One region of the Streptomyces sp. NPDC086147 genome, then DNA from elsewhere that is predicted to be linked to it. Evidence: riboswitches for the same ligand, from Rfam matches in the RefSeq annotation. Region 1 holds a riboswitch; each other region holds the start of a gene.
The links. A riboswitch is a leader RNA that binds a small molecule or an ion and turns the genes downstream of it on or off. The one in region 1 is predicted to bind thiamine pyrophosphate.

Region 1 (3,252 bases):
GGCGAGGAGGGCGACCGGCACCCCGGCGCGCAGCCAGAGCACCGACCAGGCCTCGTCCGCCGGGTCGCCGCGCCACAGCAGCTCGTCCGCGCCCGCGTGGTGCCCCGCGTACTGGACGAAGCGCCCGAACTGCTCGGACCAGAAGTACGGCACGGGGTCGTACGGCCCGGTGCCGGCGCCCGTGATCGCGGCGGCGACCGCGCGCGGGCCCTGGAGGGCGTTGTCCCAGTGGTGGACGAGGAGGCGCTCGCCGTAGCGGGCGGAGGGGAAGGAGGCGCAGTCCCCGACCGCGTACACGTCGGGCAGGGAGGTGCGCAGCCGGTCGTCGGCGGTGACGGCGCCGCTCGGGTCGAGGGCGATGCCCGAGCCGGCGAGCCAGCCGGTGGCGGGGCGGGCGCCGATGCCGACGACGACGGCCTCGGCGGGCAGTTCGCGGCCGTCGGCGAGGAGGACCCGGCCGGGTTCGACGGTGTCCACGCGCGCGTGGGTGAGGAGTTCGGCGCCGTTCGCCCCGTACCACTCGGCCATGGGGGCGGCGACCTCGGCGGGCAGGGTGCCGGCGAGCGGGAGGTCCGCGGCCTCGACGACGGTGACGGCGCAGCCGGCCGCGAGCGCGGCGGTGGCGAACTCGGCGCCGATCCAGCCGGCGCCGACGACCACGACGGTGTGGCGGCGCTCCAGGACGGGCCCGAGGCGCACGGCGTCGTCGAGGGTGCGGAGCAGGTGGACGCCGGGGACGCCCTCGGAGCCGGGCAGGGTGACCGGGTGGGCGCCGGTGGCGATCACCAGCGTGTCGTACGGGACGGGTCCGGCCTCGGTGTCGACCTCGTGGTCGGCGGCGCGCAGTCCGGTGACGTCCACGCCGAGCCGGAGTTCGACGCCGAGCTCCTCGAAGTCGACCTCGAAGGCGGAGTCCTCGGCCTTCCCGAGGAGGACCGCCTTGGAGAGCGGGGGCCGGTCGTAGGGCTGGTGGGGTTCGGCCCCGAGGAGGGTCACGGGGCCGGTGAAGCCCTGCTCGCGGAGGGCGACGGCGGTCTGGACGCCCGCCATTCCGGCGCCGACGACCACGACGCGCCGCTGGGTCTGCTTCTGCTCGCTCACACGGCCACCTTACGTAACTGACGGCCCGTCAGGTGGGGTGGGGGTCGCGGCCCCCTCGTGACGGACGCGGGGCGGAAGCTAGTCTGGCGGGCGTAAAGCACTCGCGGGAGCCCGGACGCACCGGGCTGAGAGGGAGGCTGGCCGGCCTCCGACCGTACGAACCTGATCCGGGTCATGCCGGCGAAGGGAGGGGCTGGACGCCCATGCGTTCTTCCGACGATGCACAGGGATCCTCCGGCGCGGGAGGGGCTTCCGGCGCACGGGGAGCCTCCGACGGCCGAAGGGCCTTCGACGTCCTCGTGGTCGGGGGCGGGATCATCGGCCTGGTCACGGCCTGGCGGGCCGCGCGGCGCGGGCTGAGCACCGCCGTCGTCGACCCGGAGCCGGGCGGCGGGGCCGCGCGGGTCGCGGCCGGGATGCTCGCCGCCGTCACCGAGCTGCACTACGGCGAGGAGACCCTGCTCGGGCTCAACCTCGCCTCCGCCGCCCGCTATCCGGCCTTCGTCGCCGAGCTGGAGGAGGCCACCGGGCTCGACGTCGGCTACCGCGCCTGCGGCACCCTCGCCGTCGCCCTGGACGCCGACGACCGGGCCCACCTGCGCGAGCTGCACGCCCTGCAGACCCGCTGCGGGCTCGCCTCGGAGTGGCTGAGCGGCCGCGAGTGCCGCCGTCTGGAGCCGATGCTGGCGCCGGGGGTGCGCGGCGGCCTGCGGGTCGACGGCGACCACCAGGTGGACCCGCGCCGGCTCGCCGCCGCGCTCGTCGTCGCCTGCGAGCGGGCCGGGGTGGTCTTCCACCGGGCCCTCGCGGAGCGCCTGAGCGTGGTGCGGGACCGGGCGCGCGGCGCGGTCCTGGCCGGGGGCGGGGAGCTGGCGGCCGGGCAGACCGTGCTCGCGGCGGGCAGCCTGAGCGGGCGGCTCGCGGGGGTGCCGGACGAGGTGCTTCCGCCGGTCCGCCCGGTGAAGGGCCAGGTCCTGCGCCTGCGGGTGCCGCCCGCGTACGCCCCCTTCCTCTCCCGGACCGTCCGGGCCGTCGTCCGCGGCAGCCACGTCTACCTGGTGCCCCGTGAGAACGGCGAGCTGGTCGTCGGCGCCACCAGCGAGGAGCTGGGCTGGGACACCACGGTGACGGCGGGCGGGGTGTACGAGCTGCTGCGCGACGCCCACGAGCTGGTGCCCGGCCTCACCGAGCTGCCGCTCACCGAGACCCTGGCCGGGCTGCGCCCCGCCTCGCCGGACAACGCGCCGCTGCTCGGCCCCACCTCCCTGCCCGGCCTGCACCTGGCCACCGGCCACTACCGCAACGGGGTGCTGCTGACCCCCGTCACCGGCGACGTCATGGCCGAGGTGCTCACCACGGGCGCCCTGCCCGACGAGGCCCGCCCCTTCACGCCCCGCCGTTTCTCCCCCGCCCCTCCCGCACGTCAGGAGCAGCCCGCATGAGCGCGAACCCGCCCGCCGACGACGCGACCACGACCGTGACCGTGTCCGTGAACGGGGAGGCGCGCGAACTCTCCGGCCCCGTCTCCCTCGACGCCCTCGTGGCGACCCTGACCGCGGCCCCCTCCGGGGTGGCCGCCGCCGTCAACGAGACGGTGGTGCCGCGCGGCGAGTGGGCGTCGACGCGGCTCGGCGACGGGGACCGGGTCGAGGTCCTCACCGCGGTGCAGGGGGGCTGAGCGCGATGTCCGACGACGTGTTCGTCCTCGGCGGTACGGAGTTCTCCTCCCGCCTGATCATGGGCACCGGCGGCGCGCCCAGCCTCGACGTCCTGGAGCGCTCCCTGGTCGCCAGCGGCACGGAGCTGACCACGGTCGCCATGCGGCGCCTGGACCCGACCGTGCGGGGCTCGGTCCTCTCCGTCCTGGACCGGCTCGGCATCCGGGTCCTGCCCAACACGGCGGGCTGCTTCACGGCCGGCGAGGCGGTCCTGACCGCCCGGCTCGCCCGGGAGGCGCTCGGCACCGACTGGATCAAGCTGGAGGTCGTCGCCGACGAGCGGACCCTGCTGCCGGACGGGGAGGAGCTCCTGAACTCGGCGGAGACCCTGGTCGACGACGGCTTCACCGTCCTGCCGTACACCAACGACGACCCGGTCCTCGCCCGGAAGCTGGAGGACGTCGGGTGCGCGGCGATCATGCCGCTCGGCTCC
Region 2 (3,252 bases), on a different contig from region 1:
AGCGTCACCGTCCGCCAGGCCGTGAAGCGCGAGGCGCCGAGGACCCGGGCGGCCTCCTCCTGGCGCGGGTCGAGCTGCGACCAGAGGCCGCCGACGGTCCGGACGACGACCGCGTAGTTGAAGAAGACGTGGGCGAGGAGGATCGCCCACACGCTCGTGTCGAGCCGCAGCCCCCACAGCTCGTCCGTGAGCCCGTTCCGGCCGACCAGGGCCAGGAACGCCGTGCCGACCAGGACGGTGGGCAGCACGAACGGCACCGTGACCACGGCCCGCAGGACGCTCTTGCCGGGGAAGTCGAAGCGGGCGAAGACGTACGCGCCGGGCAGGGCGACGAGCAGGGTGAGACCGGTGGAGGCGAGCGCCTGCCAGGCGGTGAAGCCGAGCACGTCCAGGACGTCCGGCCGGGACAGCACCTCGCCGATCCGGCCGAACCGCCAGTCGCCGCCGGGCCGCAGGCCCCGGTCCACGATGGACACGACGGGCCACGCGAAGAACACCGCGAAGAACGCGACAGGCAGGGCCATGAGCCCGAGCCGCGCCGCGTTCCCGCGCGGGTCGCGCCTTACTTCAGGACGAGCGACGACCACTGCTGGATCCACGCGTCACGCTTCTCGGCGATCTTCCCGGGCTCCATCGTCTCCGGCTTCTCCACGACCACGCCGTGCTTCGTGAACAGCTCTGGCAGCACCGCGCCCTTCGCCACCGGGTTCACGAACATCTGGAGCGGCATGTCCTCCTGGAACTTCTTCGAGATCAGGAAGTCGATCAGCGCCTTGCCGCCCTCGGGGTTCTTCGCCCCGTTCAGCAGGCCCGCGAACTCGGTCTGCCGGAAGCAGGTGCCGGTGGAGACGCCGGTGGGCGCGACCTTCGGCTGCGGCTCGCCGTACAGCACCTCGACCGGCGGGCTGGAGGCGTACGACACGACGAGCGGCCGGTCGCCCTTGGCCTGCTTGCCGCCGGCCGAACCGGAGAACTCCTGGTTGTAGGCGAGCTCCCAGCTGTCGACGGTCTTCACGCCGTTGGCCTTGAGCTTCTTCCAGTAGTCCTGCCAGCCGTCGTCGCCGTACTTCGCGGCCGTGCCGAGGAGGAAGCCGAGGCCCGGGGAGGACCGCTCCGGGTTCTCGACCACCAGCAGGTCCTTGTACTCCGGCTTCGCCAGGTCGTCGAAGGTCACCGGCGGCGCCAGCTTCTTGTCGGCGAAGTACTTCTTGTCGTAGTTGACGCAGATGTCGCCGGAGTCGATCGGGGTGACCCGGTTCTCCTTGTCGAGCCGGTACTCCGCCGGGATCCCGTCCAGGCCCTTCGCCTCGTACGGCACGAAGATGCCGTTGTCGAGGGCGCGGGACAGGAGGGTGTTGTCGACGCCGAAGAAGACGTCGCCCTGCGGGGAGCCCTTGGTCAGGATCTCCTTGTTGACCGCCTCGCCGGCGTCGCCGGCCTTGAGGACCTTGACGGTGAACCCGGTCTGCTTCGTGAACTCGGCCAGCACCTCCTTGGAGGCGTTGAACGAGTCGTGGCTCACCAGCGTCACGGTCTTCGGCGCGGGCGTGCCGGTCTTGCCGGCGGCCTCGCGGGCGTCGTCGGTGCCGCAGGCGGCGAGGGTCGTGACGCCCAGCGCCGCGACGAGCGCGACGGCGGCCGTCTTCTTGATGCTCACTGAGATTCCTCCTGGGGGTGACCAGGAAGAGACGCGGCCCCGCCCGCGGCCGGCGGACCGGGCGCGGGCAGGGCGCAACAGCTTGAGTTACGACCGAACTTCCTACCCAGAATGACCTGGGCGAGGTTCAGAGGGTCTGCGGTCTGACGGACACCGCACTCTCAGCGCTGTGGCGCTCCCCTGTCGGAATATGGAGATGTGTTCGAGCTCAGGGTACAAGCTCAGCGCTCGGCGGCGGCCAGCTGTCCACAGGCACCGTCGATCTCCTGACCTCGGGTGTCCCGCACGGTCACCGGCACGCCGTGGCGGGCGATCGCCTCCACGAAGGCCTTCTCGTCCTCTGGGCGCGACGCCGTCCACTTCGACCCGGGCGTCGGGTTCAGCGGGATCAGGTTGACGTGGACCCGCTTGCCCTTGAGCAGCCGGCCGAGCAGGTCGCCGCGCCAGGCCTGGTCGTTGATGTCCCGGATGAGGGCGTACTCGATGGAGATCCGGCGCCCGGACTTCTCCGCGTACTCCCAGGCGGCGTCGAGGACCTCCCGGACCTTCCAGCGCGTGTTGACGGGCACGAGGGTGTCGCGCAGCTCGTCGTCCGGGGCGTGCAGGGAGACCGCGAGCCGGCACTTGAAGCCCTCGTCGGCGAAGCGCAGCATCGCGGGCACGAGTCCGACGGTGGAGACGGTGATGCCGCGCTGGGACAGGCCCAGGCCGTCCGGCTCGGGGTCGGTGAGGCGGCGGATGGCGCCGACGACCCGCTTGTAGTTGGCGAGCGGCTCGCCCATGCCCATGAACACGATGTTCGACAGGCGGGCCGGGCCGCCGGGGACCTCGCCGTCGCGCAGGGACCGCATGCCGTCGACGATCTGGTGCACGATCTCGGCGGTCGACAGGTTCCGGTCGAGACCGGCCTGTCCGGTCGCGCAGAACGGGCAGTTCATCCCGCAGCCGGCCTGCGAGGAGATGCACATGGTGACCCGGTCCGGGTAGCGCATGAGCACCGACTCCACGAGCGTGCCGTCGTGCAGCCGCCACAGGGTCTTGCGGGTGGTGTCGTCGTCGCACGAGATGTGCCGCACCACGGACATCAGGTCGGGCAGCAGCTCCCCGGCCAGCTTCTCCCGCGAGGCGGCCGGGATGTCGGTCCACTCGGCGGGGTCGTGCGCGTACCGCGCGAAGTAGTGCGTGGACAGCTGCTTGGCGCGGAAGGGCTTCTCGCCGATCGCGGCGACGGCCTCCTTCCGCTCGGCGGGCGTGAGGTCGGCGAGGTGCCGCGGCGGCTTCTTGGCTCCGCGGGGGGCGACGAAAGTGAGTTCTCCGGGCTTGGGCATGGTGCTACCAGTGTCGCAGAGATACGAAGAGGGACCCGCCGTCCTGTGGACAACGGGCCCCTCGACCGAGGAAACGCAGGTCAGCCGGTGCCGACGAACAGCGCGAGCAGCAACCACACCACCGGCGCCGTCGGCAGCAGCGAGTCCAGCCGGTCCATGATGCCGCCGTGGCCGGGCAGGAGCGTGCCCATGTCCTTGATGCCCAGGTCGCGCTTGATCATCGACTCGCCGAGGTCGCCGAGCGTCGCGCTCGCCGCCACCGCGAGA
Region 3 (3,252 bases), on a different contig from region 1:
GACCACCAGCGCAGCGAGCGCCGTGGTGACCGGCACGGACGCCACCAGACCGATCGAGCCGACCAGCGTCCGGACGATCTCCTCGGCCACCAGCTCGCTGTTGGCCACCGTCCCCATGCTGCTCTGCGCGATGGAGAAGAGCAGCAGCAGCGGCAGGGCGGCGCCCGCGTAGGCGAGCACCAGCGTGTTCACGACCGAGGCGATGTGGTCGCGGCCGATCCGGATCCCCGCCCGGTACAGGCCGCGCGGCCCCATGCTCGGATCGGCCTGGTGCAGTTCCCAGACGGCCGAGGTCTGGGTGACGGTCACGTCGTCGAGCACACCGAGGGAACCGATGATCACACTGGCCAACAGCAGACCGGACATGTCGATGTCCGGGTAGAGGCCCTTGATCAGGCCGGTGTTGTCGTCGGTGTTGCCGCTGAGCGACGCCCAGCCGATGAAGAGCGAGCCGAGCAGCCCGATGAGCAGCAGCGAGATCAGCGTGCCGAGCACCGCGACCGAGGTGCGGGCCGAGAGGCCGTGGCACATGTAGAGCGCGATCAGCATGATCGCGCTCGACCCGACCACCGCCACCACCAGCGGGTTCGACCCCTGCAGGATCGCGGGCAGGATGAAGAACATCAGCACCAGGAAACTCACGGCGAGCGCGACCAGGGCCATGAGCCCCCGCATCCGCCCGACCGCCACGACCGCGAGGGCGAAGATGCCGGCGAGCACCGCCAACGGCACCTTCCGGTTTACGTCCGTCACCGAGTACTGGAGGTCGTACGGGGCGTCGGGGGCGTACGCCACCACCACGCCCTGCCCCTCCTCCAGCTGGCGCGGTGCGCCCGGCTGCACGATCTCGGTGAACTCGCGTCCCTTGTTCGCTCCTGTCGTGACCTCGATCTTCGCCCTCTTGCAGTCCCCCTGCTGGGCCTCGACCGCCTCGCGCCCCTCCGGTGTCGAGGTGTCCCCGGTCGGTGGGACCTGACCGGCGTTCACGACCTTGCAGTCGACCTGCTCGACGGAGACGACCTTGCCCTGTTCGGTCTGGCGGTCGAAACCGACGCCGGTGCGCTCGTGCGGCGGGGCGCCGCCGGGCCACAGGACCGCGAGCCCGACCAGGACGGCGGTGGCGAAGGGGACCAGGACGGCGGCGATGACCTTGCGCAGGTGCCGGGAGACGGGGGCGGCGGGCCCGTGACTGTGGCTGTGCCCGTGTCCGGCTCCATGACCGGGGCCGTGCCCGGATCCGTGCCCTGCTCCGCCGCCGGATCCATGGCCGTGGGACGGGTCCGGGCCGTGGGAGTGGTCGTGGGGCTCGGGGGTCTGCTGGGGGGAAGTCACCGACCGATCATCGCAAGAACGGCGGGGGCCCACTGTTCAGCACGCCCGGGATGGCGCTAGCGTGGTGACACCTTTGCACACGCGGGAGCTCGGAGCACCGGGCTGAGAGGGCGCTGATCACCGTACGCGCGTACCGATGTACGTACGGGAGGAGGCTGCGCCGACCGCCGAACCTGTTACCGGGTAATGCCGGCGTAGGGAGATCGGTCTCATGACCATTCAGGACGCACGCACGCCTGCCTCCGACCAGAACGACCAGTCCGCCGGGCGCACGCCGGGCTGGCACAAGGGATACGTCCAGGGCTCGCGCCCCGACCTGCGGGTGCCGGTCCGTCAGGTGCACCTCACCAACGGCAGGGACGTCACGCTGTACGACACCTCCGGCCCGTACACCGATCCCACCGTCGACACCGACGTGCGGCGGGGCCTGCCGCCGCTGCGCGAGAACTGGATCATCGCGCGCGGCGACACTGAGGAGTACGCGGGCCGCCCGGCCCGCCCCGAGGACGACGGCATCAAGCACACCTCGCCGCGCGGCGGCGGCCTCAAGAACCTCGACGCGGTCTTCCCCGGCCGCCCCCGCCTGCCGCGCCGGGGCCGCTCCGGCCAGGCGGTGACGCAGCTCGCGTACGCCCGCCGTGGCGAGATCACGCCGGAGATGGAGTACGTCGCGATCCGCGAGAACGTCTCCCCCGAGGTCGTGCGGGAGGAGATCGCGGCGGGCCGGGCCGTGCTCCCGGCGAACGTCAACCACCCGGAGATCGAGCCGATGATCATCGGCAAGCGGTTCCTGGTGAAGGTCAACGCCAACATCGGCAACTCCGCCGTCACCTCCTCCATCGAGGAGGAGGTGGAGAAGATGACCTGGGCGACCAAGTGGGGCGCCGACACGGTCATGGACCTGTCCACCGGCCGCAACATCCACACCACCCGCGAGTGGGTGCTGCGCAACTCCCCCGTGCCGATCGGCACCGTGCCGCTCTACCAGGCCCTGGAGAAGGTCGACGGCAGGGCCGAGGAGCTGAGCTGGGAGATCTACAAGGACACGGTGATCGAGCAGGCCGAGCAGGGCGTGGACTACATGACCGTGCACGCCGGCGTGCTCCTGCCGTACGTGCCGCTCACCGCGCGCCGCAAGACCGGCATCGTCTCGCGCGGCGGCTCGATCATGGCCGCCTGGTGCCTCGCGCACCACCGGGAGAACTTCCTCTACACGCACTTCGAGGAGCTCTGCGAGATCCTGGCGGCGTACGACGTCACGTACTCGCTCGGCGACGGCCTGCGCCCCGGCTCGATCGCCGACGCCAACGACGCCGCCCAGTTCGCGGAGTTGAGGACGCTCGGCGAGCTGAACACGATCGCCAAGCGCCACAACGTGCAGACGATGATCGAGGGCCCGGGACACGTCCCGATGCACAAGATCAAGGAGAACATCGACCTCCAGCAGGAGATCTGCGAGGAGGCGCCGTTCTACACGCTCGGCCCGCTGACCACGGACGTCGCGCCCGCGTACGACCACATCACCTCCGGCATCGGCGCGGCGATGATCGCCTGGTGGGGCACGGCGATGCTCTGCTACGTGACGCCCAAGGAGCACCTGGGCCTGCCCAACCGCGACGACGTGAAGACCGGTGTCATCACGTACAAGATCGCGGCCCACGCGGCGGACCTCGCCAAGGGGCACCCGGGCGCGCAGGAGTGGGACGACGCGCTCTCGGACGCGCGCTTCGAGTTCCGCTGGGAGGACCAGTTCAACCTGGCCCTCGACCCGGACACCGCGCGCGAGTTCCACGACGAGACGCTGCCGGCGGAGCCCGCGAAGACCGCGCACTTCTGCTCGATGTGCGGTCCGAAGTTCTGCTCGATGAAGATCTCCCAGGACATCCGCCGCGAACACGGCGGCACGGAGCAGGAGATCGA

Region 2: it holds a riboswitch for thiamine pyrophosphate, as region 1 does, so the genes downstream of both, AB0398_RS04410 (thiamine ABC transporter substrate-binding protein) here and thiO (glycine oxidase ThiO) in region 1, are expected to answer to the same signal.
Region 3: it holds a riboswitch for thiamine pyrophosphate, as region 1 does, so the genes downstream of both, thiC (phosphomethylpyrimidine synthase ThiC) here and thiO (glycine oxidase ThiO) in region 1, are expected to answer to the same signal.

The regions. Positions count from the first base shown of each region.
Region 1 covers NZ_JBFBJO010000006.1:708-3,959, forward strand. Annotated here, with positions in the region: gene AB0398_RS15355 (FAD-dependent oxidoreductase) at 1-1,101, opposite strand, end outside; TPP riboswitch at 1,195-1,307, shown strand; gene thiO (glycine oxidase ThiO) at 1,305-2,543, shown strand; gene thiS (sulfur carrier protein ThiS) at 2,540-2,779, shown strand; gene AB0398_RS15370 (thiazole synthase) at 2,785-3,252, shown strand, end outside.
Region 2 covers NZ_JBFBJO010000001.1:931,769-935,020, reverse strand. Annotated here, with positions in the region: gene AB0398_RS04415 (iron ABC transporter permease) at 1-524, opposite strand, end outside; gene AB0398_RS04410 (thiamine ABC transporter substrate-binding protein) at 563-1,657, opposite strand; TPP riboswitch at 1,739-1,849, opposite strand; gene rlmN (23S rRNA (adenine(2503)-C(2))-methyltransferase RlmN) at 1,879-2,985, opposite strand; gene AB0398_RS04400 (phosphatidate cytidylyltransferase) at 3,066-3,252, opposite strand, start outside.
Region 3 covers NZ_JBFBJO010000003.1:175,466-178,717, reverse strand. Annotated here, with positions in the region: gene AB0398_RS08875 (YibE/F family protein) at 1-1,332, opposite strand, end outside; TPP riboswitch at 1,404-1,550, shown strand; gene thiC (phosphomethylpyrimidine synthase ThiC) at 1,544-3,252, shown strand, end outside.